DNA from 3 places in the Azospirillum sp. A29 genome. Region 1 is predicted to be linked to each of the others. Evidence: predicted binding sites of a transcription regulator. Region 1 holds the regulator's gene; each other region holds the start of a gene.
What was found. Region 1 encodes PhoB, which activates phosphate uptake and scavenging genes when phosphate is short. Its sites were predicted from a motif close to TNTCATAAAACTGTCA; they were not measured.

Region 1 (9,611 bases):
TCGCCGACCGCAACTACACCGCCCTGCTGCGCCGGGCGCTCTACGCCCAGTTCCCGCAGGTGACCGACCGCGCCGGCCGCCGCGTGCTGAACGACCTGCTGTCGTCGGGCGCGCCGTACGAGCTGGAGGCGATGGTGGCGAAGAACCCGGCGCTGGCCGGCACGACGCAGACGATCTGGGTCCGCGCCGACGACCAGATCGACCAGCTGGTGAAGGGCGCCTACCGCCGCGACCTGCCGGAGAGCGAGCGCGGGATCGGCGACGCCAAGGTCGCCGCCGCCGACGCGCTGCTGGCCTCCGGCGCCTTGGCGCAGGGCTTCAACACCACCCTGTTCACGGCGGGCGACAGCCGCGAGCCGGAACAGGCCGGCATCGGCGGCGCCGTCGCCGGCTCGCTGCTGACCCTGCTGGTGACCATGGCGCTGTCGGTGCCGACCGGCATCGCCGCCGCGGTCTATCTGGAGGAATTCGCGCCGAAGAACCGCTGGACCGATCTGATCGAGGTGAACATCAACAACCTCGCCGCGGTGCCGTCGATCATCTTCGGCCTGCTCGGTTTGGCCGTGTTCCTGGGATTCTTCGGCATGCCGCGCTCCGCCCCGCTGGTCGGCGGGCTGGTGATGGCGCTGATGACGCTGCCGGTCATCATCATCGCGTCCCGCGTCGCGCTGAAGGCGGTGCCGCCGTCGATCCGTCAGGCGGCGCTGGGCATCGGCGCCTCGCCCCTGCAGACGGTGCTGCACCATGTGCTGCCGCTGGCGATGCCCGGCATCCTGACCGGCACCATCATCGGCATGGCCCGCGCGCTGGGCGAGACGGCGCCGCTGCTGATGATCGGCATGGTCGCCTTCATCGTCGACATCCCCCACGGGCTGACCGACAGCGCCACGGTGCTGCCGGTGCAGATCTACATGTGGGCCGACAGCCCGGAGCGGGCCTTCACCGAGCGCACCTCGGCGGCGATCCTGATCCTGCTCGGCGTCCTGATCCTGCTGAACGGCGCGGCCGTAATCCTGCGCAAGATTTTCGAGAGACGGTGGTGAGCGTCATGAGCATTCAGAACCCGCTGAAGCTGCGGCCCCGTGCCGACGACCGTGCTGGTCAACGCTCCGGCGCCGCGCTGCCCAACAAGATGACCGCCCGTGGGGTGAAGGTGTTCTACGGCGCCAAGCAGGCGTTGAAGGGCATCGACCTCGACATCCGGGAAAACCGGGTGCTGGCGCTGATCGGCCCGTCCGGCTGCGGCAAGTCGACCTTCCTGCGCTGCCTGAACCGGATGAACGAGACCATCGAGGGCTGCCGGGTCGAGGGGCGGATCGCGCTCGACGGCGAGGACGTCTATGGCAAGGCGGTCGATGCGGTGCAGCTGCGCGCCCGCGTCGGCATGGTGTTCCAGAAGCCGAACCCCTTCCCCAAGTCGATCTACGACAACGTCGCCTACGGCCCGCGCATCCACGGGCTGGCCTCCGGCCGGGACGAGCTGGACGAGGTGGTGCAGACCTCGCTGAAGCGCGCCGGCCTGTGGGGCGAGGTGAAGGACCGGCTGCGCGAACCCGGCACCAGCCTCTCCGGCGGCCAGCAGCAGCGGCTGTGCATCGCCCGCGCCATCGCCGTCAGCCCCGAGGTGATCCTGATGGACGAGCCCTGCTCGGCGCTCGACCCCATCGCGACCGCCCACATCGAGGAACTGATCGATGAGCTGCGGGCCAACTACACCATCGTCATCGTCACCCACAACATGCAGCAGGCCGCCCGCGTGTCGCAGCGCACCGCCTTCTTCCATCTGGGCGAGATGGTGGAGTGCGACGACACCGAGGAAATCTTCACCAACCCGCGCGACGAGCGCACCCAGGGCTACATCACCGGCCGCTATGGCTGAGATCCGCCCTGTGTGCCTGACGCCCGCCCCTCTTCCCTCCTTTGTTGAAAAGGCTGTGCCATGCCGGTTAACGTCGAGACGCGCGCTGTGAACGGAGCCACCATGAATGCGGCCCTGAAGCCGCTCGTCCTGATCGTCGAGGACGAGGCCGACATCCTGACGCTGCTGAAGTACAACCTTGAAAAGGAAGGCTTCCGCGTCGCCACCGCCAGCGACGGCGAGGAGGCCCTGCTGGCCGCCGGCGAACAGACGCCGCACATCGTCCTGCTGGACTGGATGCTGCCGCTGATGAGCGGGCTGGAGGTCTGCCGCCAGCTGCGCCGCAACGCCAAGACCCGCGACATCCCGATCATCATGCTGACCGCCCGCGGCGAAGAAGGCGACCGGGTGCGCGGCCTGAATTCCGGGGCCGACGACTACATCACTAAGCCCTTCTCGCCGACCGAGCTGGTCGCCCGCATGCGCGCCGTGCTGCGCCGCGCCTCGCCCGGCATGACCGACGAGGTGCTGACCTTCGCCGACGTGACGATGGATCTGGCCGCCCACCGCGTCCGCCGCAACGGTCGGGACGTACACCTCGGCCCGACCGAATTCCGCCTGCTGCGCCACTTCATGCAGCATGCCGGCCGCGTCTTCTCGCGCGAGCAGCTGCTCGATCTGGTATGGGGCCACGACGTGTACGTCGAGCCGCGTACGGTCGACGTACACATCCGCCGCCTGCGCAAGGCGATGAACGAGGAGGACGAGCTGGACCTGATCCGCACCGTGCGGTCGGCCGGCTACGCGTTGGATACCAAGTCGGTGTGAGCCCAGCGTTGGGATGGGGGTAGGATGGGGGCCGAACCACCGCAGCACTGGTGAGACTGCCTCCATGCCCTCCCCCATGCCCCTAATGATCCTGCTCTTCACCGATTTCGGGCTATCCGGTCCCTACACCGGCCAGATGAAGGCGGTGTTGGCGCAACAGGCACCCGGCGTGCCGGTCATCGACCTGTTCGCCGACGCCCCCGCCTTCGACCCGCAGCTGTCCGCCTATCTGCTGGCGGCCTACGCCCCGGCCTTCCCGGCCGGCAGCGTCTTTCTCTCTGTCGTCGATCCCGGCGTCGGCACCGACCGGCAGCCGGTGATGGTGGAGGCCGACGGGCGCTGGTTCGTCGGTCCGGACAACGGCCTGTTCGCCCTGATCGCCCGCCGCGCAACGTCGCTAAACGTCTGGAAGATCGACTGGATCCCGGACCGGCTGTCCGCCAGTTTCCACGGCCGCGACCTGTTCGCCCCCGTCGCCGCCAGCCTCGCCACCGGGCAGGCCGTCGCGCGCAGCCCGCTCGATCCCGCCGCCATCGACCGGCCGGACTGGCCGGACGAGTTGGCCCGCATCGTCTATGTCGATGTCTACGGCAACGCCATGACCGGCATGCGGGCATCCGCCCTGCCCGCCGATGCGGTGCTGACCGCCGGTGGCGCCCGCATCGCCCGTGCCCGCACCTTCGGCGCTGTCGGGCCGGGAGAGCCGCTGTGGTACGAGAACTCCAACGGGCTGGCGGAGATCGCCGTCAACCGCGGGCGGGCCGACCGCGTGCTGGGTCTCAAGGTCGGCGACCCGGTGACCGTCGAGCCCTGACCGGAAAAGAAAACCGCCCGGAAGCGGGTGCTTCCGGGCGGCTGGCGCGTGATCCGATGCTTGTCCGATCAGGCGTCTCGGGTCAGATGTCTCTGATCTGATGTCTGGGGATCAGTCGTTGTTGCGCTGGCCCAGGAACTGCAGCAGGAACTGGAACAGGTTGATGAAGTCCAGGTACAGCGTCAGGGCGCCCATCAGGGCCAGCTTGCCGGTGCTCTCGTGATCGTAGCCCTCGGCGTAGCTTTCCTTGATCGCCTGGGTGTCGTAGGCGGTCAGGCCGGTGAAGATCAGCACGCCGATGGCGGAGATCGCGAAGTGCAGGGCCGGCGACTGGAAGAAGATGTTCGCCAGGCCGGCGATCACCAGGCCGATGACGCCCATCATCAGGAAGGAGCCCATCTTCGACAGGTCGGCCTTGGTGGTGTAGCCGTAGAGGCTCATCGCCAGGAAAGTCGCCGCGGTGACGAAGAAGGTCAGCGCGATCGACGCCCCGGTGAAGACCAGGAAGATGGCCGACATCGACAGTCCCATCGCGCCGCAGTAGGCCCAGAAGATCATCTGTGCCGATGCGAAGGACAGGCGCTGGATGCCGAAGGACAGCACCATGACGAAGGCCAGCGGCGCCAGCATCACCACCCACTTCAGCGGGGTGCCGAAGATGGTGGCCATCATGGCCGGGCTGGACGACACGAGTGCGGCGACCAGACCCGTCAGGATCAGGCCGGCACCCATGTAGTTGTACACGCGCAGCATGTGCTGGCGCAGGCCTTCGTCGAAGTATCCCCGATCTGTCGCGCGGCCTGCGGTCGCGAAGCGGTTATAGGTCGGGTCTGCCATGGTTTGGTTTCCTTGGTGGAATTGGGTGATCCCGTCGCAGGACATATTGGCGAGTCCGCCATGCGGTTCAATAGGAATCGGCGGCGCTTTTTCCAGATGAAAAAGCTTTCACGATTCGTTTTTCCTGCGGGTTCATCATACGGGAGTCACTCGTTCCGAAGCAATGGCGCCGAAGGCTGGCCCAGAGCCCGCCAAGTACCATAGAACCCGAAAGCCAGCGTGATCGCCGTGCTCAGCAAGGCGGTGGTGATGACCGCCGACGGCAGGAAGCTCCATTCCCAATGCATCAGGAACTTCAGCACCGCCCAGGCGGTCAGCGTGCCGATGATGCCGGCGATGACCGCGGTCAGCAGGCCGAGCAGCCCGTATTCCAGCAGGAAGGCGCGCAGCACGTCGCCGCGCGTGGCGCCCAGCACCTTCAGCACCACCGCGTCGTACACCCGGCGGCGGTGGCCGGCGGCGACCGCTCCGGCCAGCACCAGCGTGCCGGCGGCCAGCGTGATGCCGGCGACGATGCGCACCGCGGTGCCGATGTGGCCCAGCATCTCCGCCACCGTGTCGAGCGCGTCCTTCACCCGCACCATGGTGATGTTGGGGAAGCGTTGCAGGACGGCGCGCTGCACCTGGGTCTCGGCGTCCGGCGTGGCGCGGACGGTGGCGACCCAGGTCTGCGGCGCCCCCTCCAGCGTGCCGGGGGCGAAGACCATGGTGAAGTTGATCGCCATGCTGCTGAAATCGGCCGAGCGCACATTGGCGACCTTCGCCTCGAAGCTGCGGCCCAGGATGTTGACGGTCATGGTGGCGCCGGGACCGATGCCGAAGGCCTCGGCGACGCTCTGGTGGATGGAGATCAGCGGCGGCCCGGCATAGTCGGTCGGCCACCAGCTGCCGGCGGTGACGGTGGAGTGCTTCGGCAGCGTCGCCGAATAGGTGATGCCGCGGTCGCCGGCCAGGATCCAGGCCTGCTCCGGGTTGACCAGCGCCTGTTCGGCGTCCTGGCCGTTCACCCGCTCGATCCGGCCGCGCAGGCTCGGCACCGCCTCGAAGGCGTTCGCGCCGGGGACGGCGGTGACGAGGTTGCGTAAGGGATCGAACTGGTCGCGCTGGATGTCGACGAAGAAGAAGGCGGGGGCATCCTGCGGGATGGTTTCCGACACCCGGCGGGCGAAGTTGCCCTGGATCAGCGCGATGGCGACCAGCACCGTCAGGCCGAGACCCAGCGACAGCACCACCGCCGCCGTCGGGTTGCCCGGCCGGTGCAGGTTGGCGAGCGCCAGCCGCAGGCCCGGACGCCTGACGCGCCCCACCCGCGCCGCGCCCCAGGTGACCAGGGCGGCGGCGGCGCGGAAGGCGAGGAAGGTGGCGATGGAGCCGCCGACGAACCACAGGGCGAAGATCTTGTTGTGGGCGGTCAGCACCGCCAGCCCGGCGAGCGCCAGGGCCGACATGATCATCGCGACCGTATAGGGCGTGCGCGGCCGGCCGCCGGCCGGGGCGATCACGTCGCGGAACAGCGCGCCCGCCGGCACCTCGCGCGCCCGGCCCAGCGGCCACAGCGAGAAGGTCAGCGCCGTCAGCACGCCGTAGAGCGCGGCGAGCGCCAGGGCGCCGGGATAGACGCCGATGTGGGCCGACACCGGCAGCACGCCGTCGAGCAGCCGGCCGAGCGCCAGTGGCGCCATGGCGCCCAGCGCCAGCCCGATGACGATGCCCAGCAGCGCCAGCGCCAGGATCTGCGCCAGATAGAGCTGGAAGACCAGGGCGCCGGGCGCGCCGATGCACTTCATCATGGCGATGGTGCGGGCGCGCGAATCGAGATGGCTGCGCACGGCGTTGCCGACCCCGACGCCGCCGACCAGCAGCGCCGTCAGCCCGACCAGCGTCAGGAACAGCGTCATGCGGTCGATGAAGCGCTCGATCTGCGGCGAGGCGTTGGTGTAGTCGCGCATCCGCCAGGGCGCATCGGGGAAGCGGGCGCGCAAGCCCTCCTGCCACGCCTTGAGGTCGGTGTCCGGCGGCAGCGCCACCTTGGTGCTCCACCAGGTGAGGCTGCCGGGTTGCAGCAACCCGGTGTTCGCCAGCGACGGCAGCGCCACCAGCAGCCGCGGCCCGAGCGAGAAGGCGTTGGAGGAGGCGCGGTCCGGCTCGCGGTCGAGCACGGCGGCGACGCGGTAGGCGCCCTCGCCGACATGGATGGTGTCGCCGGGCTTGATGCCCAGCCGGTCGACCAGACTGGCTTCGACCACGGCGCCCCAGCGGCCGTCTTTCTGTGCCAGCGCGTCGCGCAGGTCGCCGCCGCCCTCCAGCGTCACGGCGCCATAGAGCGGATAGAAATCGTCGACCGCCTTCAGCTCGACCAGAGAGGAGCGGACGTCGTCATCCGCGCGGGCCATCGCCCGCATCTCGGCGGAGGTCGACACCCGGCCGCCGGCCTTCAGCGCCGCCATCTGCTCGTCGGCCGGCGGATTGTAGAGTTGCCGCAACGCGACGTCACCGCCGAGGATGGAGCGCCCGTCGCTCGCCAGCCCGTCGAGCAACCCGCTCGACACCGACTGCACCGCGGCGATGGCGGCGACGCCCAGGGCGAGGCAGGCGAGAAAGACCCAGAATCCTTTCAGGCCGGTGCGCAGCTCCCGCCGGGCAAGGCGGAGCGCGAGGCTGAGGTCGGTCATCGCGTCGCCCTCCCATACCCGCAGCTATTCCCTCTCCCCTGCGGGTCCCCTCTCCCCCCCCGGGGAGAGGGTTAGGGTGAGGGGGATGCATGGCGAGGAGTATCTTGATGGAGAGGGCTTTGCGCCTCGAGCAACGCCACGCAGTGCGTCCCCCTCACCCCGACCCTCTCCCCGGGGGGGGAGAGGGGGAAACGGCCAACGTAAGTTCTCCCATCCCCCTCACTCCCCCGCCGCCTGCAGCTTCGCGCGCCGCGCCGCCTGCCCGTCGTCGGCGATCCGCCCGTCGGCCAGCCGCACCGTGCGGTCGCAGCGCGCGGCGAGGCTCTGGTCGTGGGTGATCAGCACCAGCGTGGTGCCCCGCCGCTCGGCCAGATCGAACAGCAGCTTGACGATGGTGGCGCCGGTGTCGATGTCGAGGTTGCCGGTCGGCTCGTCGGCGAGCAGAAGCGACGGCTCAGTGACGAAGGCGCGGGCGAGCGCGGTGCGCTGCTGCTCGCCGCCCGACAGCTGGCCGGGATAATGGTGGATGCGGTGGCCCAGCCCCACCTGCTCCAGCCCGACGCGGGCGCGGTCGAAGGCGTCGGCGACGCCGGCGAACTCCAGCGGGATGGCGACATTCTCCAGCGCCGTCATGGTCGGCACCAGATGGAAAGCCTGGAAGACGATCCCTACATGCTGGCGGCGGAAGCGCGCCAAGCCGTCCTCGTCCAGCTTCCGGAGATCCTGGCCGGCGACGCGGACGATGCCGCCGCTGGGGCGTTCCAGCCCGGCCATCACCATCATCATGGTCGACTTGCCGGAGCCGCTGGGGCCGACGACGCCGACCCGCTCGCCGGCCGCCACCTGAAGATTCACGCCGCGCAGGATGTTGACGGGTCCGGCGCCGCTGTCCAATTTCAGGTGGACGTCGTCGAGTTCAACGATGATTTCGTTTGAAGAGCGGGCGATGGAATTTGACGACGTTGCAGGGGACTGAGCCTTGGACATGCGACACTCGCACAAGCGGAATGGACCATCGCCATATGGCACGACCCGCCGGGCTTTCAACACGGGCGCCCTTGGCGTGGCGCCAGCGGCCATATTCGCCTTTCTTTTCGCCGCAGGGGCATCGATGACCGTTCCGACCCGCGCGGTCGCCGCGCAGCCGGTGAAGCTGCTGGCGCTGGGCGACAGCCTGACTGCCGGCTACGGCTTGCCGGAACCGCAGGGCTTCACCCGCCAACTGGAAAAGGCGCTGGCGGCGAAAGGCTACAGCGTCACCGTCGTCAACGCTGGCGTGTCGGGCGACACCACGGCGGGCGGGCGGGCGCGGCTCGACTGGGCGCTGGCCGACAAGCCGGACGCCGCCATTGTGGAGTTGGGCGCCAACGACATGCTGCGCGGGCTCGACCCCGGTCAGGCCAGGGCCAACCTCGACGCCATCCTGAAGACGCTGAAGGAGCGCAAGGTGCCGACCCTGCTGGCCGGCATGTTCGCCTCGCCCAGCCTGGGCAAGCCCTATACCGACAGCTTCAACGCCATCTACCCGGATCTGGCGAAGAGCTACGATGTGCCGCTCTATCCCTTCTTCCTCGACGGGGTGGCGTTGCAGCAGGCGCTGATCCAGCCGGACGGGCTGCACCCCAACGCCCAGGGCGTGGCGGTGATCGTCGAGCGTATCCTGCCCTCCGTCACCGCCCTGCTCGACAGCCTGCCGCAAATCCAGAAGACTACTGAAAAGACCGGAGGCTGATCCGCCATGACCGTGACCCCTACGACCGCGACTCCCATGGCCGCGACCCTGGACAGCGACACCCGCTTTCATGCCGCCTGCGCCGCCGGGGCGGAGTGGGGACCGACGGTCAAGGCCTGCTTGGATCGCCTGGGCCCGGTCGCCGGTTGCAACCTGGGCTTCCTCTACCTGACCGACGGGCTGGCGGAGCATGCCACCAGCATCGTCACCCTGCTGCGCGGCGTCACCGGCATCCGCCATTGGGTCGGCACCGCCGGCATCGGCGTGATGGCGAACGGCGCCGCCCTGTTCGACGAGCCGGGTCTGGCGATCATGGCCGCCCGCCTTCCGGAGGACAGCTTCCGTCTGTTCCCCTCCCTGACCGACGGGCTGGAGCCGCTGCGCGGCAGTGCTGGCGGCTGGCTGGACAAGCATGGCGCGGCGCTGGCGCTGGTCCATGTCGACCCGCACCATGCCGACATGGCCGGGCTGGTCGCCCGTTTGTCGGATGAGACCGGCGTTTTCCTGGTCGGCGGCCTGACCGCCTCGCGCGGGGAGTTCCCACAGATCGCCGCCGGAGCGGAGGATGCCGACCCGGTCACCGAGGGCGGCGTGTCGGGCGTGCTGTTCGCGCCGCAGCTGCCGGTCGCCACCGCGCTGACCCAGGGCTGCCGCCCCATCGGACCGACGCGCATCGTCACCGCCAGCGACGACAACGTGATCCTGGAGATCGACGGCCGCCCGGCGCTCGACGTGTTCAAGGAGGACATCGGGCCGGAGCTTGCCGCCGACCTGCGGCAGGTCGCCGGGCTGATCTGCGCCGGGCTGCCCATCGCCGGCTCCGACACCCAGGATTATCTGGTGCGCGACCTGATCGCCATCGACCCGCGC
Region 2 (9,611 bases), 1.3 Mb from region 1:
CGATGGCCCCGAACCCGACGGCGGTGGAATGGGGACCGGGAATCGGATAGCGTCGCGCGCCATGACCGTTGCCGCACGCCTGTCGCCCCAGCCCTGGATGACCGCTCCCGAAAGCCTCGCGCTGTTCGATGCCCTGGCATCGGGCGGGGCCGACGCGCGATTCGTCGGGGGATGCGTGCGCGATGCGTGGCTCGGCCGGCCGGTGAAGGACATCGACATCGCCACCCATGCGCCGCCCGAGCGGGTCATGGAGCTGCTGGAGGCGGCTGGGATCCGCGTCATCCCGACCGGCCTCGCCCATGGCACCGTCACCGCGCTGTGCGGCGGCAAGCCCTATGAGATCACCACGCTGCGGCGCGACGTGGAGACTTTCGGCCGCCACGCCCGTGTCGAATTCACCGACGACTGGATCGAGGACGCCGCCCGCCGCGACCTGACCATGAATGCGCTGAGCTGCACGCCCGATGGGGCGATGTTCGACCCATTCGGCGGTCTGGCCGACCTCGCCGCCGGACATGTGCGCTTCGTCGGCGAAGCCCGACGGCGGATCGAGGAGGATGTGCTGCGCCTGCTGCGCTTCTTCCGCTTCCACGCCCATTACGGCCGTGGCGAGCCGGATGCCGAGGCGCTGGCCGCCTGCCGCGACCTGGCGCCGCGCCTGCCGACGCTGTCGGGCGAACGGGTGCGAGGGGAACTGTTCCGCCTGCTGACCGCCCCCTGCGCCGCTTCGGTCTGGCGGTTGATGATGGGGCAGGGGATCATGGTCCATCTGCTGCCGGAGGCGATGGACACCGACCGGCTGGAGCGGTTGATCGCGGTGGAACGCGATCTCGGCCTGACGCCCGACCCCACTCGCCGGCTGGCCGCCGTGCTGGACAGCAACCGGCCGGGCGCGCTCAGGGCTGCCGACGCTTTACGCCTGTCCAACCACGAACGGGACCGCCTGCTGGCCCTGGTCGAGCCGCCGGTCGTGGTGGCGCCGGCGGACGACCGCAAGGCGTTGCGTCAGGCGCTGTACCGCGTCGGCGATGCGGAGCTGTTCGGCGACCTGCTGCTGATTGCCGCCGCCATCCATGATGGTCCGCTGGATTTGGGCACGTTGCGCAAGGCCCTGTCGGTTGCCGACGACCTGCCGGACTTGAAGCTGCCGATTGCCGGTCGCGACCTGCTGGAGCTTGGCGTTCCGCGCGGCCCGCTGGTCGGCGGAACGCTGAAGCGCGTCGAGGCTTGGTGGATCGCCGAGGACTTCCAACCGGACCGCGACGCCTGCCTTGAAATGGCGCGTCGCCTTCCCGATCAGGCGTCCGGGCGTTCGGCGTAGCGGCGGCAATGCTCCAGATAGGCCGCTTCGTGACCGACGATCAGGTCGACGATGCTGGACCACAGCCAGGACGGTGCATCCAGGCTCTTGGTCCGGTTGCGCGCCAGTTCGCCGCGCCATGACTTGCGCGTCGCCTCGTCCATCTGGCGGGCATGCGCCTTGCCGACCACGGCGGCCAGATAGAAGGCGACGCGGGTCGCTTCCTCGCGCGTCAGGTGATCGAAGTCGAGCTTGATGTCCTGCGGCAGCAACTCGCGCAGGAAGACGGCGCGGTCGAGCAGGCGGGCAGGGCGCATGCGGTCGCCGAGATAGGGCGAGAGATTCTGCGCGCCGGTCACCACGCGTTCCGCATTGTCGCGCGGCATGCCGTTCTTGGCGGCACGCGGCGCTGCGGCCTGGACCGCCTCCTTGATGTCGATCAGGCTGAGGCCGCCCTCGTCGTAATGACCCTCGCCGACGCCGAGAAGCACCGCGATCCGCAGCCGGCCGAGCGAACTGCAACCCTTCACCCAATAGGCGGCATCCAGCAGCTCGATCCGGTCATTGTCGTCGCGGGAGTGAAGGGCGGTCACCAGACGGCGGACCTGATCCCTGGCGAACAGATCCTCGACGGCGGCGCGCTCCTCGTCCGTCAGCGGCCAGAACCGCTTGCCGAGCGGGATGGTCGGCCGGATGTCCTTGATGCGGTCCCGGGCCAGATGCTTCCAGGTGCGGCCGATGGCCTGACGCATGCCGAGGCGGACGACCGACGGTCTCTTCCGCACCGCGTCGCCGCCCAGTTCGCCGTCGAGGGTCATCATGTAGCCCTCGATCATCCGCTCCAGCATCAGCGCCGTGGTGACGCCGGGCAGGTCCGACCCACGCGCTGCAGTGGCGAGCGACAGGCCGAGCCGGATCAGGTCATGGGCGGGGTTGCCGACGACGGTCTGGTCGACGTCGCGAATCTGGATGCCGATCCGGCCCTTGGCGTTGGCGACCGGCCCGAGGTTGCCGACATGGCAATCGCCGCAGATCCAGACCGGCGGACCATCGGGGACCTTGCCACTGGACTTTTCCAGCCATTCGTAAAATTTCACGGTGCTGCCACGCACATAAGCGTGAGCGGATTCGGCCATCTTGAGATTTCGACGCTGAGACAGGACCGCCTGGCGCTGATCGGGCGGGGTGGGCTGGTTATTCGACGACATCATCCATCCGGATCCGAAGTTGCGAGGCCGGAAATGGGCAACGCATCGGTTCTCCGCCATGCCGCAACCGGTCAACCCACAACGACCCAGCCATGCATGCTTACGAGGCATGTCCTTGGGAACCATCCCACGAAAACCCGATGGAAGACTGACACTTCTATGTTGCGAGGGACTGACATTCCGACTTTGCGCCCACACACAAAAAACACATAAGTTAGGTTATGGAAAATAATGCCGCTACTGTCCGCTCCGGCCTTGCGAATTCGAAAGCAAGAATCGGATAGCCTGAACCTGACCGGTTTCGCGACTTTCAGGCCATTCACCGCATGGGAGAATGGCAATGAAACAGCTGGACGGAAAGATTGCAATCGTCACGGGTGCCAGTTCCGGGATCGGGCGTGAGGCGGCGCTGCTGTTCGCCGAACACGGCGCGCAACTCGTTCTGGTGGCCCGGCGGCGTGACGAACTGGAACGGCTGGCGGACGAGATTCGGAGCAAAGGCAGCGATGCCGTCGCCGTGGCCGGCACTGTCGCGGATGCCGAGGTCGCACGCGCCGCGGTCGAAACCGCCATCCGCCGGTTCGGCGGACTGGACGTCGCCTTCAACAATGCCGGCACCGCCGGCGCGCAGGTTCCGCTTCCCGAAATGACGGAGGAGATGTGGCACGAGGTGATCGATACCAACCTGACCAGTGCCTTCCATGCCGCCAAGCACCAAATTCCGGCGATGCTTTCCCGCGGCGGCGGATCGCTGATCTTCACCTCGACCTTTGTAGGCCACACCGTCGGGTTTCCAGGAATGGCCGCCTATGCCGCCAGCAAGGCCGGATTGATCGGTTTGACGCAGGTGATCGCGGCGGAATACGGACCGCAGGGCATCCGCGCCAACGCCTTGCTGCCGGGCGGGACCGATACGCCAATGGGACGGGCCGTGTCGAACACGCCGGAGGCGCTGGCATTCGTCCAGGGGCTTCACGCCCTGAAACGTCTTGCGACGCCACGGGAGATCGCACAGTCGGCGCTCTATCTGGCGTCGGACGCGTCCAGTTTCACCACCGGAACCGCGCTGCTGGTGGACGGCGGCGTGTCGATCACCCGGACGTGACCACCCGGACATGAACGGGCAGGGTCGCACGCCATTCACCGGCGTCCGGCCCTGCCCTATTCCTCCACCCCTACTCCGCCGCCTGCGGGCGCAGCGGCTGGATCACATCGCCCTTGAGATTCATCGCCTTGGCCAATGCGTCGATGCGGCGCTGGACCGCCTCGCCGGACGGGACGCTGCCGTCGTCGGGCAGGGTCAGCGCAATGCGGCCATCGCCGACCTTCAGGCTCGTGCGCTCCAGCAAGGCCGTGGCGCCGCCCGACAGCGTGTGGGCAAGGCGCAGGGCCAGCCCCAGCACCAACGCCTTCCTGCCCTGCCCTTCGCTCACCAGCGTCCGCACCGGTGCGGTCAGCGGCACGTCGATGGTGCCGGCATATCGGGCGTGGGCGGCAAGCGCGAGGAAGGCGCGCTCGTCATGATCCAGCGCCGGGAAAGGATAGCGCAGCACGCGCAGGTAGGCATGCTCCGCTCGGTAATCGGGATGGTCGGCCCAGCCGACATCGCTCAGCAGGCAGGCGGCATGGCGCAGCCGGATGGCGTTGTCGTCTTCGCCGGCGAAAAGCCCGGCGGTCCAAGACATCAGCAAGGCTGGATCGCCCATTCGCACGAAGCGCCGCGCCCAATCGGCGGCCGACGCCATCAGCGGATCCTCGCGCTGCCCCTCCGGCGAGAGCAGAGAATAGAGATGCCCCTCGCGCAGGCCGTAGGCGGAGAAGACCAGCTTCGACGGCTGGGCAATGCGCAGCAGCCGTTCCAGCACCAGCCCGGCGAGAGGCAGCGTGTCGAGCCGGCGGCGCGATCCCGCCATCTTCTCCAGCGACGAACGGCTCTGCCGGCCGATCAGGCCGGTGAACTCCCGCGCATCGGCGGACGGGATGGTGTAGTGGTGGATGATGTGCAGCGGGTGGCCGGACTGCTCCATATGCAGCTTGGCGATGGCGCGCCAGCTGCCGCCGACCGGGTAGAAGGGCCGCCCCTTCATCGCCGGCAGCCAGGGCAGCGATTCCAGGTGCTGGTCGATCAGCTTGGCCGGGCCGCCCTTGGTCGAGCCGACCTCCATCAGCCGCAGCGGGCCGAGCGGCAGAGTCACCTGCCTGCCGATCACGCCGCGGTCGAGCGGGACCAGTTCCAGACTGCCGCCACCGAGATCGCCGACCAGACCGTCCGCGCCGGGGGTGCCCGACAGCACGCCCATGGCCGACAGCCGCGCCTCCTCCTCGCCACTGATGACGCGGACGCTCAGGCCGGCCCGGCGTCGGATGGCATCGACGAAGGCGGCGCCGTCGCGGGCATCGCGCACGGCGGCGGTGGCGATCACGTCGAGCCGACCGACGCGCATGCCCTGGGCCAGCGTCGCGAATCGTTCCAGCGCCGCTAGCCCCTGGGCGACACCATCTGGGTTCAGCACGCCGGCCTTCTCCACGCCGCGCCCGAGACCGCACAGCACCTTCTCGTTGAACAGGGCAAGCGGCGAGCGGGTCAGCCCATCATAGACGACAAGACGGATGGAGTTCGACCCGATGTCGATCACACCCACCCGGTCTCCAACGCGCTCCCCGGCGGTCGCAACGCCTGAAGCGCCGCCGACCGCCTGCCCCAGCTCGCCGAAATTGGCGGCGGCGCGTTTCTCAATGTTCATACTCTCGCTCCCGTCACCCGCCCTCAGGACACCGTGTGCAGCATCAGCCGCGGCGGCGTGCGCTTATTGCTGAGCGCGCTGCCCCGGCCGGACAGGCTGGGGTTGGTCATGAAGTAATTATGGGCACTGAACGCATCGGGGCCAGCCTTGATGCGATGGTACACGCCATCGGGCCCCAGCTTCCAGGTGCTTGCATCGTCCTTCATGTTGGCGACCATGATCTGGTCGAGCACCTGTTCGTGCACCGTCGGATTCTCGATGGGCACCAGCGTCTCGATGCGGCGGTCCAGATTGCGGGTCATCCAGTCGGCGGAGGAGATGAAGATCTTGGCCTGATTGCTCGGCATGGGATGGCCGTTGCCGAAGCAGATGACGCGGCCATGTTCGAGGAAGCGGCCGACGATGCTGCGCACCCGGATATTCTCAGACAGCCCCTTCACCCCCGGACGCAGACAGCAGATGCCGCGGATGATCATGTCGATCTGAACGCCGGCCTGCGAGGCCTTGTACAGCTTGTCGATGATGACCGGGTCGACCAGGGAGTTCAGCTTCACCCAGATCGACGCCGGACGGCCGGCGACGGCATGGGCGATTTCCGCCTCGATCAGGTCCGACAGCCGCTGGCGCAGCGTGATCGGGGCGATGGCGATCTTCTCCAGCACCTTCGGCGTGGCGTATCCGGTCATGAAGTTGAACATGACCGCGGCGTCGTGGCACAGTGCCGGGTCGCAGGTGAAGAAGGACAGGTCGGTGTAGACCTTCGCGGTGATCGGGTGGTAGTTGCCGGTGCCGAAATGGACGTAGCTGCGCAGCGCCTTCTTCTCGCGCCGCACCACCAGCGATACCTTGGCATGGGTCTTCAGATCGACGAAGCCGTAGACCACCTGGGCGCCGGCGCGTTCCAGATCGCGCGCCCAGCGGATGTTCGCCTCCTCGTCGAAGCGGGCCTTCAGCTCGACCAGAGCCGTGACCGACTTGCCGGCCTCCGCCGCCTCGATCAGCGCGGCGACGATGGGGCTGTCCTTGCTGGTGCGGTAGAGCGTCTGCTTGATCGCGACCACCTGCGGGTCGCGCGCCGCCTGCCGGATGAACTGCACCACCACGTCGAACGACTCGTAGGGATGGTGGACGACGATGTCCTTGTGCCGGATCGCCGCGAAGCAGTCGCCGCCGAAATCGCGGATCCGTTCCGGGAAACGGGCGTTGAAGGGGCGGAAGACCAGATCGGGCCGCTCATCGACGATCAGCAGCTTGGTGTCGGTCAGGCCGATCAGCCCGTCGAGTATGAAGACATCGTCCGACGCGACGTTCAGCTCATGTCGCAGGAACTCACGCAGGTCGGCAGCCATGCCGCTGTCGGTGGCGAGCCGGATGACGCTGCCGCGGCGGCGGCGCTTCAGCGCGCTTTCGAAGGTGCGGACGAGGTCTTCGGCCTCTTCCTCGATTTCGATCTCGCTGTCGCGCAGCACGCGGAAGACGCCGTGCGCCTTGACTTGGAACGGAGGGAACAGGCGGTCGATGAACTGCATCACCACCTTTTCCAGCTGGATGAAGCGGATGTCCGAGCCCGGCAGGCGCAGGAACCGTTCAAGCTGCGTCGGCAGCGGAACCAGCGCGTCGATGTGCCGGCCCTTGACCGGGTCGTGCAGCTGGAGCGCCAGCGAGAAACCGAGATTCGGCAGGAACGGGAAGGGGTGGGCCGGATCGACGGCGATGGGCGTCAGGATCGGGAAGATATCGTCCAGGAACTTGGCTTCCAGCCAATCCAGTTCGCCTTCGCTGAGGTCGGCCGGATCGACGACCGAGATGCCGGCGCCACGCAGTTCACCCTTCAGCGAACGCCACGTGGCCTGCTGGCTCTCCATCAGGGCGGCGATGCGCTGCTTCACCGCAACCAGCTGCTGGGCCGGCGTCAGATTCTCAGGGCTGGGCGTCTTCACGCCGGCGGCCACCTGCCCTTTCAGGCCGGCGACGCGGACCATGTAGAATTCATCGAGGTTGCTGGCGGAGATCGACAGGAAGCGCAGCCGCTCCAGAAGCGGGTGATTCGGGTTGGCCGCCTCGTCCAGGACGCGCTGGTTGAAGGCCAGCCACGAAAGCTCCCGATTGATGAAGCGTTCCGGGGCGTTTGGCTCGATACCGACCGAATCGAGTTCCTGGAGATGCGTCACGTCGACCTCTGAAATCGTGAAATCCCGAACGCCGGCGCTTGGCTTTGAACCATGCCGACGACGGTTATATGGTGGGCAGACAGAGTATCCCATATGCGTTACGGTTTCAGGACTCCCATTTGGTTAAACACTGCGACCTCTTCCCGCCTCGCCAATCCCGCCGCCTGCCCCCTCGCCCCTCCCCTGCCGGCCGATTTCCGCCATGAAGACGCTGTTCCTGCTGCGCCATGCCAAATCTTCCTGGGACGATCCGTCGCTGGGCGACCATGGCCGCCCGTTGAACGCCCGCGGAGAGAAGGCGGCCACCCTGGTCGGCGCCTATCTGGCCAAGCATCACGCGCACATCGACCTCGTACTCTGTTCGACCGCCGTGCGGGCCGTGGAAACGCGCAAGCGGGTGATGACGGCGATGGGGGCGCCCTATCCGCCGGTGGAACATGAACGCGGCCTGTATCTGTGCGGCGCCCACACGCTGCTGGAGCGGCTGCGCGACGCACCCGATTCCGCGACCGGGCTGATGCTGGTGGCGCACAATCCCGACCTGCATGAACTGGCGAACGCCCTGACCGGCAGTGGCGACCATGGCCTCCGCCACGATCTGGCCGACAAGTTCCCGACCGGCGCCTGCGCCGTTCTGGTCTTCGAGACGCTGCATTGGGCCGACCTGGAAATGGGTGCCGGCCGGCTGGCGGATTTTGTGCAGCCGCGTAAACTCTCTTAACCTGCGGCGGCGGTTGGGGTATCCACGGATCCACCTGATACGCTCCAGGCCAGTTCGGCCGCAAGGCCGCGCCCCGGCCGGATTCGGGAGGAAGCCGACCCTTGACCCCCGTCAGCTCACCCACGGCATCGTCCAGCAGCCCGCAGCCCGGACCCGACGCGCAGCCGGCCGCCTCGACGTTCCGCGAGGTGGAGTTGAAGCTGCATGCGGCGACGGCGGATCTGGCGCGGGTGGCGGCGCTGCCGGGGCTGCTGGCGATTGCCGACGGCCCGGCGGCGACCCAAAGGCTGCGCACCGCCTATTTCGACACGCCCAACTTCAAGCTCGCCGCCAACGGGGTGGCGTTGCGCGTGCGGCAGGAGAGTGACCGCTTCGTCCAGACCCTGAAGACGGTCAACAGCGCCAGCCCCGGCGATTCGGCCGCCGTAGCCGTGCGGCGGGAATGGGAGTGGGTCGTCGCCGGCGAGGCGGTCGATGTCGGCGTGCTGACGGATCCCAGCGTCGCCGGGCTGGTGCCGTCAGCGGCGCTCGATGCGCTGGACTGCCTGTTCATCACCGACTTCCGGCGCACCACCCTGCTGCTGCGCCCCGATCCGCTGACCGCGGTCGAACTGGCCGTCGATGACGGCGGCGTCTATGCCGGCGGCAACTCCCTGCCGATCAGCGAAGTGGAACTGGAGCTGAAAGCCGGCAAGGTCGCCAGCCTGTTCGATCTGGCGCTGATGCTGCAATCCGCCATTCCCATGCGCATCGGCACCGAAAGCAAGGCGGAGGCCGGTCTGCGGATGGTCACCGGCAGGGCGCCGGGACCGGTGGATGCCGAACCGCTCGGCCTGTCGCCGCTGACCACGGTCGCGGAGGCCTATCGCCATATCCTGCGTCAGGCGCTGCGCCAGTTCCTAGCCAACGAGTCCTGCGCGCTGGCCGGCGGCGACGTGGAGGGGCTGCACCGCATGCGCGTGGCGCTTCGCCGGCTGCGCACCGCCCATCGCCTCTTCGCTCCGCTGATCGCCGCGCCGGAAGCCGACCGGCTGGTCGAGGAAAGCCGGGGGCTCGCCAAGCGGCTGGGACCGGCGCGCGGCTGGGACGTCCTGATGTCCGGCGTCCTCGCTCCTCTGCTTGCCGATCCGAAGGCGGCCCCGGGCATCGACCGCACGGCATTGGAGCGGCTGGAATCGCTGGCCCGCTCCGCCGGCGCCGGTCCGGCACGCGAAGCGATGGCGGCGATTCTGGCGCCCGGCTGCACCAACACGGTCCTCGGCCTCGCCGCGTGGCTGGAGCATGGCCGCTGGATGTCGGAGGCTGACGGCGACCGGCGGGCCGTGCTGTCGGCGCCGGTCACCACGCTTGCCGGCGGCTGGCTGTCTGCGCGCATGGCGAAGCTCGGCAAGCCGGCGAAAGCGCCGGAGGATGCCAAGGGGCGTGACAAGCTGCGCCGGCGGCTGCGCACGCTGCGCTATACCGCCG
Region 3 (9,611 bases), on a different replicon from region 1:
GGCGATTGCGCGCTCGGCGACTGTCCCGGCGAGCATGCCCGGAGGCATCTGGTGGCTGCCGTGGGCGGGGCTGTTGGCGTCCATGTGGGTCATCGTCATGGTTACTTTCTCGTCGTGCCGAGACCGGCCAGCAGCCGGGCGCCGATGTTGAGGAGCAGGATGGCGACCGTGATCAGCAGCGCGCCGCCCCAGGCCAGCTGGCGCCAGTCCTCATAGGGCGACATCGCGTACTGGAAGATGACCACCGGCAGGTTGGCCATCGGCGCGTTCATGTCCGCGCTCCAGAACTGGTTGTTCAGGGCGGTGAACAGCAGCGGTGCGGTTTCGCCACTGATGCGGGCCACAGCCAGCAGCATGCCGGTGATCATGCCGTTGCGGGCGGCACGGTAGGCGACCATCGTGATCACCTTCCATTGCGGAGCACCCAGGGCGGCGGCGGCCTCGCGCAGGCTGTTGGGCACCAGCTTCAGCATGTCCTCGGTCGTGCGGACGACGACCGGGATCACCAGCACCGCGAGCGCCATGGCGCCCGCCCAGGCCGAGAAATGGCCCATGCGGACGACCAGCACCTCGTAGACGAACAGGCCGACCATGATCGACGGCGCGCTCAGCAGCACGTCGTTGATGAAGCGCACCACCTCGGCCAGCTTCGTGTTGCGCCCGAACTCGGCCAGATAGGTTCCGGCCATGACGCCGACCGGGGTGCCGACCGCGGTGGCGACTGCGGTCATGACGACGCTGCCGAAGATGGCGTTCAGCAGGCCGCCCTCGCCGCCCGGCGGCGGGGTGTTCTCGGTGAACAGGCTGAGGTTGATGGCCGACAGCCCGTTGTAGAGCAGCGTCCACAGGATGGCGACCAGCCAGAACAGGCCGAAGCCGGCGGCTCCGAGCGCCAGGGACAGCGCCAGTTTGTTGGCGATGCGCCGGCGGTGATAGAGCCCGCCGATGGGCGTCGCCAGCGTCGCGGAATTGGACATCGTCATGGGCCTCAGACTCCGGCCTTGCGCTGCAGGCGCAGCAGCATCAGCTTGGCGATCGACAGGACGGCGAAGGTGATCAGGAACAGGATCAGGCCGAGCGCCACCAGCGAGGAGGTGTAGACGTCGCCCACCGCCTCGGTGAACTCGTTGGCGATGGAGGCCGAGATCGTCGTGCCCGGTGCCATGATCGAGGAGCTGATGCGGTGCGCGTTGCCGATGACGAAGGTCACCGCCATCGTCTCGCCCAGCGCGCGGCCCAGCCCCAGCATCACGCCGCCGACGACGCCGGTGCGGGTGTAAGGAAGCACCACGTTCCACACCACCTCCCAGGTGGTGGCCCCCAGCCCGTAGGCGGATTCACGCACCATCGGCGGCACCGTCTCGAAGACGTCGCGGGTGATGGAGGTGATGAAGGGCAGAACCATGATGCCCAGGATCAGGCCGGCGGTCAGGATGCCGATGCCGTAGGGCGGGCCCATGAACAGGTTGCCGATGCCGGGGATCTGGCCCAGCGTATTGATCAGGAAGGGCTGGATGGTCGACTGCATGAAGGGGGCGAAGACGAACAGGCCCCAGATGCCGTAGATGATGCTGGGGATGCCGGCGAGCAGCTCGATGGCGACGCCGAGCGGACGCTTCAGCCAGGCGGGGCACATCTCGGTGATGAACAGGGCGATGCCGAAGCTGACGGGAATGCCGACAGCCATGGCGATGACCGAGGTTACCAGCGTGCCGTAAATGGGGGCGAGCGCGCCGAACTGTTCGGACACCGGGTTCCAGACTTCGGTGCCGACAAAGCCGAAGCCGAACGCGCGGAGTGCCGGAAGCGCGCCGTCGATCAGGGAAACAGTGACGCCGCCCAGGATCAGCAGGACGAGCAGCGCGAATGCGAGGGTGGCGTTGCGGAAAGCCGCATCCTGCAGGCGCTGGCGGCGGGCCCGTCGGGCGGTGGAGGCGTGTGCGTCGGTCAAGGTCCGCGCGATCTCGGTCATGGCCGCTCCGTGAGGCGTGCGGTGGGGACGGCGCAATTTCCGTCCCCTCCGGCGATCATGCCCCCGGGCGCGCCAACCAGCGGCCCGCCCGGGGTCGGTTGGCCGTCGTTACTTGGCCGACGCGGTCCAGACCGGCTTGCCGTCGGCCTGGATGGTCTGCGACCAGGTCTTCTGGACCAGCGACACCACGGCGTCCGGCATCGGGACATAGTCCAGATCGGTCGCCATCTTGGAGCCGTTCTTATAGGCCCAGTCGAAGAACTTCAGCGCCTCGGCCGAAGACGCCGCGTCCTGCGGGGTCTTGTACATCAGGATGAAGCTGGCGCCGGTGATCGGCCAGCTCTCCGCACCCGGCTCGTCGGTCAGCAGGACGTAGTAGCCCTTGGCATTGGCCCAGTCGGCGTTGGCGGCGGCGGCCTGGAAGGCCTCGATCTTCGGGGAGACCGTCTTGCCGTCCTTGTTCTGCAGGTCGAGGTGGGTGATGTTGTTCTGCTTGGCGTAGGCGTATTCGACGTAGCCGATCGAGCCGTCCGTCTGCTTGACCATGTTGGCCACGCCCTCGTTGCCCTTGGCGCCGATGCCGGCCGGCCACTGGACGGAGGTGTTGGCGCCGATCTGGGTCTGGAACTTCGGGCTGGTCTTCGACAGGTAGTCGGTGAACAGGAAGTTGGTGCCCGACCCGTCAGAGCGGTAGACCGGGGCGATGGCGGTGTTCGGCAGGTTGACGTTGGGGTTCAGCACCTTGATCTGCGCGTCGTTCCACTTGGTGATCTCGCCCATGTAGATGTTGGCGAGAACGGTGCCCGACAGCTTGACCTCGCCGGCCTTGATACCCTTCAGGTTCACGACCGGAACCACGCCGCCCATGATCATCGGGAACTGGATCAGACCGGCCTGCTCCAGCTCTTCCGGCTTCAGCGGCATGTCCGACGCGCCGAAGGTGACCGTCTTGGCCTTGATCTGCTTGATGCCGCCGCCCGAACCGATCGACTGGTAGTTCAGGCCCGTGCCCGTCTCCTTCTTGTAGGCGTCGGCCCACTTGGCATAGATCGGGTACGGGAAGGTGGCGCCGGCGCCGGAGATGTCGGCGGCCGAAGCGACCGAAATCGGCGCGACCGACACGGACAGGACGGCCAGGGCACCGAAGGCGGCGCAGCGAACGAACGCCGAGGTCATGGTTTTCACGGCTAAACTCCCGATAGGTTTGGACGGTTTGGTTGGGTTTTTCGGAAAAGCCCGGCCTTGGCCGGATGACGTAACCCGCCTTCTTCGTCGCGGTGACCATAGCCGCCGCCGGTGACGGGTTTGTTTTGTTTACGTGTCAGTTTTATGAAACCGACCCGTTCGCGACCGGGAACGCGAAGTCCTGGGAAGGCTCATCGCGCGGCCCGGATTTCCTGGAGGAACAGATGCACCGCGGAGCCGAGGCTGGTCGCCTCGTGCGACAGGCCTTCCGCCACCAGCAGCACATCGCCGGCTTGGGCGCGCACCTTGGCCGCGGCCTCGGACAGGCCGGCGACATGGTCCGACGCCGCCTGGGTGCCAACCGCCACGCGGTGGGAGCTGTCGACGATGCTCGACGTGATGGTCGCCTGCTCCTCCACCGCCGCGGCGATGGCCGAGGCGTTGGATTCGATGCGCTGGACGCTGCCGGCCATGGCCGCCACCACCTCCGCCGTCTCGCGGCTGGCCGCCTGGGTCGCGGCGATCTGGCGGGCGATCTCGGCGGTGGCCTGGGCGGTCTGGCCGGCAAGGGCCTTCACCTCTCCGGCGACCACCGCGAAACCGCGGCCCATCTCCCCTGCCCGCGCCGCCTCGATGGTGGCGTTCGCGCCAGCAGGTTGGTCTGGCCGGCGATTTCGTCGATCAGCCCGACGACGGTGCCGATCTCTCCCGCCGTGCTCGACAGGTCGGCGACGGTGGCCTTCACCTGCTCCGCGCCTGCGGCGGTGTCGCCGATGATGCGGGCCAATTTGCCGGTGCGCTTGCTGATCTCGGCGATGGACTGGGAGATTTCCGAGGCGGCGGTCGCCACCTGCTGGATCCCCGCCGCCATCTCGCCGGACAGCTGCATCGCGGCCTCGGCGCGGTCGTTGGCGTTGGCGGCGATGTCAGTCAGCGAGCGGGCGCGGGCAGCCATCTGGCGCGCGGCCTCGGCCAGCGTTTCGACGCTGCTCAGCACGTTGCGTTCGAACTGGTCGGCGATCTCCAGCATGCTGGTGCGGCGGGCCGACGCGGCGTTGCGGCGCTCGATCTCCACCTTCTCGTGCGCCTCTTCCATGGCGCGGGCGTTGGCGATGAAGACGAACAGTGCGCGGGCCATGTCGGTGATCTCGTCATTGCCGTCGGCCTTCTGCTCCACCGTCAGGTCGCCGTCGGCAACCCGGCGCATGGCATCGGCGAGCGTCTCCATCCGGCCGACGACGCGGCGGCCGACATAGAGCGAGACGATCAGACCGGCCAGCAGCACGCCGGCGGTCGCCAGCAGGATCTGGACCTGGTTGGTGCGCTCCAGCGCCTCGTGGGCGGCGGCGGCCCCGTCGGCGGTCGCCTTCTCCGCCGCCTGGACCAGCCCGTCGACCATCGCGGTCAGGGCGGCGCCGGTGCTGCGGTTGCTGTCGATCAGCGTGGCATTCTCGGCATAGGCCGCCAGCTCGCCGGTCCGCAACGCCAGGATGCCGTCGTTGCCGAAGCCAAGCTCCAGCAGCCGCTCCGCCAGCCGGCGGACCTCGGCCCCCAGATCGTCCCCGGAAGCGGTCAGGGTGCTGCGGATCGTTGCCGCCAGCGGGTCCAGCATGCGGCGGGCGGCAGCCAGACGGGCCGGCGTCTCGGCGTTGCCGGCTTCCGCCAGCTTGCCGGCAAGCAAATTGGCGTCGGCCATCAGGCCGCTCAATGCGGTGTAGCGCTGCTGCGCGGCCGGGACCATGTTGGTGGACCGATCCTGCATCCGCTCGGCGATCGCATTGCCGGCCTCGGCGATGCGGCCGCGCGAATTCAGCATCAGCGGCAGCATGCGGGCGTTGGCGTCGCGGTCCAGCCGGACGATGTCGTCGACACCGGCGGCCAGCGATTTGGCCAGCTTCTGCGCCTCCACTTCCGGAATGCCGGGGGTGAGCTGGCGGACGCGGCGGGTGTAGACGCTGACATCGCCGTCGCCGAAAGCGGCAAGCTCGTTGATCGTCGACACCACCGGAGCCGCCGCCTCGCTTTTCGCCAGCGGACGCAGCGCACCCTGAAGGTCGGACAGGGCGGAGTTGAAGTCGGTGGACAGCGACATCACCTTGGACCGGTTGGTCTCGAAGGCGCCGATCAGCAGCGATTTGGCGAGGGCCGCCTCGGCACCGCGCAGCTGGAACAGCGGGATCACCGTCTGCCCCAGCTCGGCGCCGATCACCGCGGAGGATTTGGAGGTCGCCTGAACCATCGCGGAAATCGCCTGGGCCAGCTGCTCTCGCGAGGCCTGCATGTCCGGCTTCAGCGCGGCGAGCAGCCGGGCATGGGCATCGCTCAGCTCCGCCAGCCGGCCGCTGCGCTGTTCCTGCAAGGTCAGCCGCCGTCCGGTCGCCGTCCCCAGCGCGTCGATGGTGCCCAGCAGAGAGCGCGCGGTGCCGGTCAGTTCGGAGACGCGGGCCGCATCGCCACCAGTATGGCCCTGTCCGACGGCCAGCTGGGCGAGCTGACCGTTCAGCCCTTGGCGCTGCTCGCCCGCCGCGTTGCGCAGCCGGACCAGATCCTCTTCTGACGATGCGGCGTCGATCAGCGGCCCCAGCGCCAGCACCCGCGCGGTGGTGGTGGCAAGGCCGTGGGCGGCGCTGAGCACCGGCACCTGGGTGCCGGTGATGTCGGCGACATGGCCGCGGACGGCGCCGTAGGACATCCAGCCGACCACCGCCGCGATGCAGGGCAGTGCCGCCACGGTTCCGAAGGCGATCAGCATCTTCGACTTGATGCCGGACCGCCGGCGCTGGTCGATAGGCTTTGCCATATGGGCCACCCGTGGCTTGGAGGTTGTCCGTACCGCGCCCGCGGTTCTCCGCAAGCCGGCCGGTGCCATGGGTAGCCCTTCTGGTTGGATGAATCGGTGACGGTTGGATGAAGTTTTCGCTACGCACAATCGAAAGATTGCTGCGCGCCGGAAATCATCGGTCGCCCGGCCGTTCTTGGTGAATTGAACGTAAACAGCGCGTGAAACGAATAGCGGCGCCCAACTGGGCCGGGCGCCGCGTTACTGCACGCATACCGCGTAAAATCTGGAAGGAGCGTCGACGTTACACCGGCGGTGCCGTCCGCCGCAGGCTGTCACGGTCAGAGGCCTTGGTGAACCAGCCGGTCAGTGCCGGACGCCCCTCACGCCAATCCTCGTGCCCGAAACGGAAATCCAGGTAACCGAGCGCCACCAGCACCGACAGGCTGCCGATGGTGGCCTCCCCCTCCAGCGACGCGGCTTCCGCCTCCAGCAGGTCGAGCGAACGGGCCACCGCCTTGCGCTGGCGCTCCATCCAGTTGGCCGATTTCTCGCCATCCGGACGCATGGATTCCAGCCGGCGCAGGATCGCGGCGTCGCAGATGCCGTCGGCGATGGCCTGCTGGCGCAGCGCCGTCCAGCGCGCCGGGCCGGCCGGCGGGAACAGCGGCGCCCGGTCGCCCAGCGAATTGAGATACTCGACGATCACCGGGCTGTCGAACAGCGTGATGCCGTCCTCCAGCGTCAGGGCGGGCACCTTGCCCAGCGGATTGTCCGTCGGCAGGTCGGTGTCGGCAGACCAGGGATCGGTCGTCACCCGCTCCACCCGGTCCTCCAGCCCGCGTTCGATCAGGACCATCATCACCTTGCGCACGTAGGGCGAGGTGGGGCTCCAGCGCAGCTTCAACATGCACATTCCTTCCAATTCAATTCTGTTGATCGCAGTCTGGCGTCAGGCCGGACCGCCGGCCAGTCTGCACCCCTCATCCCCGGAAATGGTCCTTGCGCCGGCGCAGTTCGGCGAACACCTCCACCGACGGGGCGCCGGCCATACCGATGGCGGCCTGGACACCGGGATCGTCGGCGCGCAGGAAGGGGTTGGTGCGCCGTTCCATGCCGATGGTGGTGGGAAGCGTCGGCTGGTTCCGCTCGCGCAAAGCCGCAACATCCTCCATCCGCTGATGCAGAGCGGCGTTGGCGGGATCGACGGTCAGGGCGAAGCGGCCATTCGACTGGGTGTATTCGTGACCGCAGTAGACCAGGGTCCGGTCGGTCAGCGCCCGCAGGCTTTGCAGCGAGTCCCACATCTGGGCCGGCGCGCCTTCGAACAGCCGGCCGCAGCCAAGCGAGAACAGCGTGTCGCCGCTGAACAGGGTTTCCGCCGCCTCGAACCAGAAGGCGATGTGGCCGCTGGTGTGGCCGGGCACGGCGAAGACGCGGGCCGTCTGCTCGCCGAACACCGTCCGGTCGCCGTCGCTGAGCGCCACGTCCATGCCGGGAATGCGGTGGGCGTCGGCGCGGGCACCGACCACGCTGGCGCGATAGCGCTCCTTCAGCGCCGCCGCTCCGCCGATATGGTCGTCGTGATGGTGGGTCAGGAAAATGTGGGTCAGGGACCAGCCGCGCCGGTCCAGCTCGGCCTGCACCGGGGCTGCGTCGCCGGGATCGACCACACCGACCTTGCCGGATGCCGCGTCGCGCAGCACATAGATATAGTTGTCGGCGAAAGCCGGAACGAGAATGACCTCCACGGCAGCGGACTCCCTGCTGTTGCGATACGAAACCCGTGTTACGCTTGGGATACCATGTACACAGATATCGTCGATCTGAGGGAGTTCTACGAGTTCGGATTGGGGCAGACGGCCCAGCGGATGATCCGCCGCCGCATCCGGACCATCTGGCCGGACGTGCGCGACCAGATCGTCCTCGGCGTCGGCTACACCACGCCCTACCTGCGGCCCTTCATGGGCGAGGCCGACCGGGTGGTGGCGGTGATGCCGGCCAGCCAGGGCGTCAGCTTCTGGCCGGCGGAAGGGCCGGGCATGGTCGCGCTGGGCGACGAGGCCGACCTGCCCTTCGGCGACAACACCATCGACCGCGTGCTTCTGGTCCATGGGCTCGAGGGCACCGAGCAGCTGCGCCCGATGATGCGCGAAATCTGGCGCGTGCTGGCCGGCGGCGGCCGGGTACTGGCGGTGGTGCCGAACCGCCGCGGCCTGTGGGCGCGCGCCGACTGGACGCCCTTCGGCCACGGTTTCCCCTATTCCGCCTCGCAGCTGAAGCAGGTGCTGCGCGACACCATGTTCGTGCCGGAACGCACCCGCCACGCCCTGTTCATGCCGCCCCTGCGCTCGCACTTCCTGCAAAAGACGGCGCCCGCCTGGGAAGAGGTCGGCGGGCGCTGGTTCAAGGCCTTTGCCGGGGTGACGATGATCGAGGCATCAAAACGAATCTTTGCCGGCGTGTCGCGCCGGGCGGCGCAACAGCCGGTGAAGCGCCGGCTGATCGTGCCGCTGCCGGGTGGTGCGGCCCCCGCCGCCCGAAGCGGCAGTCCCCGCACCACCATTGTCGGCGGCTACTTCGTCGACTGCCAGCAGCCTTATCCGCGCACCTGACGCAGCGCGTCGGTGACGCGGCCGGCGAGACCGCTGCCCAGGCTGCCGGCCCGCTCCGCGATGCTGCGGCTCAGCGCCGTCAGTTCCTCCAGATTGCGGGTCACGCCCCCCAGCGTCTGTTCGGCATCGCCGATCCGCTGTTCCGCCGCGATGGCGTCCTGACGCGAGCGGTCGAGCGACCGCGCGACGTCCGAGGTCAGGGTCGCCTGCTCGTCGATAGCGGCGGCGACGGTGCCGTTGATCGCCTGGATCGAGCCGATGGTGGAATGGATGCGGCCCAGCGCCTCGTCCACCGCGGCGGTTTCCTTTTGCAGATTGGCGACCTGATCGGCGATCTGCTTGGTCGCGTCGGCGGTCTGGCGCGACAGCGCCTTCACCTCGTTGGCGACGACGGCGAAGCCCCGCCCTGCCTCCCCCGCCCGCGCCGCCTCGATGGTGGCGTTCAGCGCCAGCAGGTTGGTCTGGCTGGCGATGGCATTGATCAGCTTGACCACGCTGGCGATCTGTTCCGCGGCGGAGCGCAGCGAGTTCATCACCGTGGTGGCGCGGTCGCTGTCCGACGCCGCGGCAAGGCTGATCTCCCGCGCCTTGCTGGTGTCGCTGGAAATCTGGTCGGAGGTGGAAGCCAGCCTGTCGAGCATGCCGGCGATGGCGCTGACCGAGCCATCCACGGCACGCGCCGCCCCCGCGGCGTCGGCAGCCTGCCGCAACCCATCCGTCCCGGCGGAGCGGACGGCCGCGACCGCCGATTCCAGCCTGCGCCCGGCATCGGCCAGCTCGGTGGCGAACCCACCGACTTCGCGTTCGACCCGCTCCGTCAACTCACGCATCAGGGCGACCCGGCGCGTTTCCGCCGTTTCGGCCCGCAGGGTCGCCAGCACCCAATGGCGCGCGAGGCGGGCGAACCGGCGGGCCTGATCGGCCGGCGCCGCGATGGCGAGCGCCCCGACCCGCTCTCCGTCCAGTTCGATGGCAATGGCATAGCCTTCCCGCATCGTGCCGCCCGACTTGGCGGCCTCATCGCGGGTGACGGCGCGCTCGTCCAGCCGGCGGGCCACGA

Region 2: ABNQ38_RS16820 (RNA degradosome polyphosphate kinase) is a predicted target of PhoB. The motif match lies at 7,522-7,537, and genes of this name have one in related genera.
Region 3: pstS (phosphate ABC transporter substrate-binding protein PstS) is a predicted target of PhoB. The motif match lies at 3,292-3,307, and genes of this name have one in related genera.

Annotation. Positions count from the first base shown of each region.
Region 1 is NZ_CP170466.1:1,743,583-1,753,193, reverse strand. Features, by position in the region: gene pstA (phosphate ABC transporter permease PstA) at 1-1,043, shown strand, start outside; gene pstB (phosphate ABC transporter ATP-binding protein PstB) at 1,133-1,879, shown strand; gene phoB (phosphate regulon transcriptional regulator PhoB) at 1,982-2,686, shown strand; gene ABNQ38_RS23225 (S-adenosyl-l-methionine hydroxide adenosyltransferase family protein) at 2,772-3,500, shown strand; gene ABNQ38_RS23220 (Bax inhibitor-1/YccA family protein) at 3,612-4,337, opposite strand; gene ABNQ38_RS23215 (ABC transporter permease) at 4,484-7,009, opposite strand; gene ABNQ38_RS23210 (ABC transporter ATP-binding protein) at 7,229-7,996, opposite strand; gene ABNQ38_RS23205 (arylesterase) at 8,121-8,741, shown strand; gene ABNQ38_RS23200 (FIST N-terminal domain-containing protein) at 8,748-9,611, shown strand, end outside.
Region 2 is NZ_CP170466.1:425,334-434,944, reverse strand. Features, by position in the region: gene ABNQ38_RS16840 (CCA tRNA nucleotidyltransferase) at 62-1,321, shown strand; gene ABNQ38_RS16835 (DUF2252 family protein) at 1,297-2,436, opposite strand; gene ABNQ38_RS16830 (SDR family oxidoreductase) at 2,849-3,613, shown strand; gene ABNQ38_RS16825 (Ppx/GppA family phosphatase) at 3,684-5,252, opposite strand; gene ABNQ38_RS16820 (RNA degradosome polyphosphate kinase) at 5,276-7,423, opposite strand; gene ABNQ38_RS16815 (SixA phosphatase family protein) at 7,626-8,144, shown strand; gene ABNQ38_RS16810 (CHAD domain-containing protein) at 8,246-9,611, shown strand, end outside.
Region 3 is NZ_CP170464.1:219,406-229,016, reverse strand. Features, by position in the region: partial or broken gene pstB (phosphate ABC transporter ATP-binding protein PstB) at 1-48, opposite strand, end outside; gene pstA (phosphate ABC transporter permease PstA) at 102-983, opposite strand; gene pstC (phosphate ABC transporter permease subunit PstC) at 989-1,972, opposite strand; gene pstS (phosphate ABC transporter substrate-binding protein PstS) at 2,081-3,148, opposite strand; gene ABNQ38_RS13170 (methyl-accepting chemotaxis protein) at 3,349-3,768, opposite strand; gene ABNQ38_RS13165 (HAMP domain-containing protein) at 3,732-5,957, opposite strand; gene ABNQ38_RS13160 (glutathione S-transferase N-terminal domain-containing protein) at 6,241-6,846, opposite strand; gene gloB (hydroxyacylglutathione hydrolase) at 6,920-7,687, opposite strand; gene ABNQ38_RS13150 (class I SAM-dependent methyltransferase) at 7,742-8,551, shown strand; gene ABNQ38_RS13145 (methyl-accepting chemotaxis protein) at 8,536-9,611, opposite strand, start outside.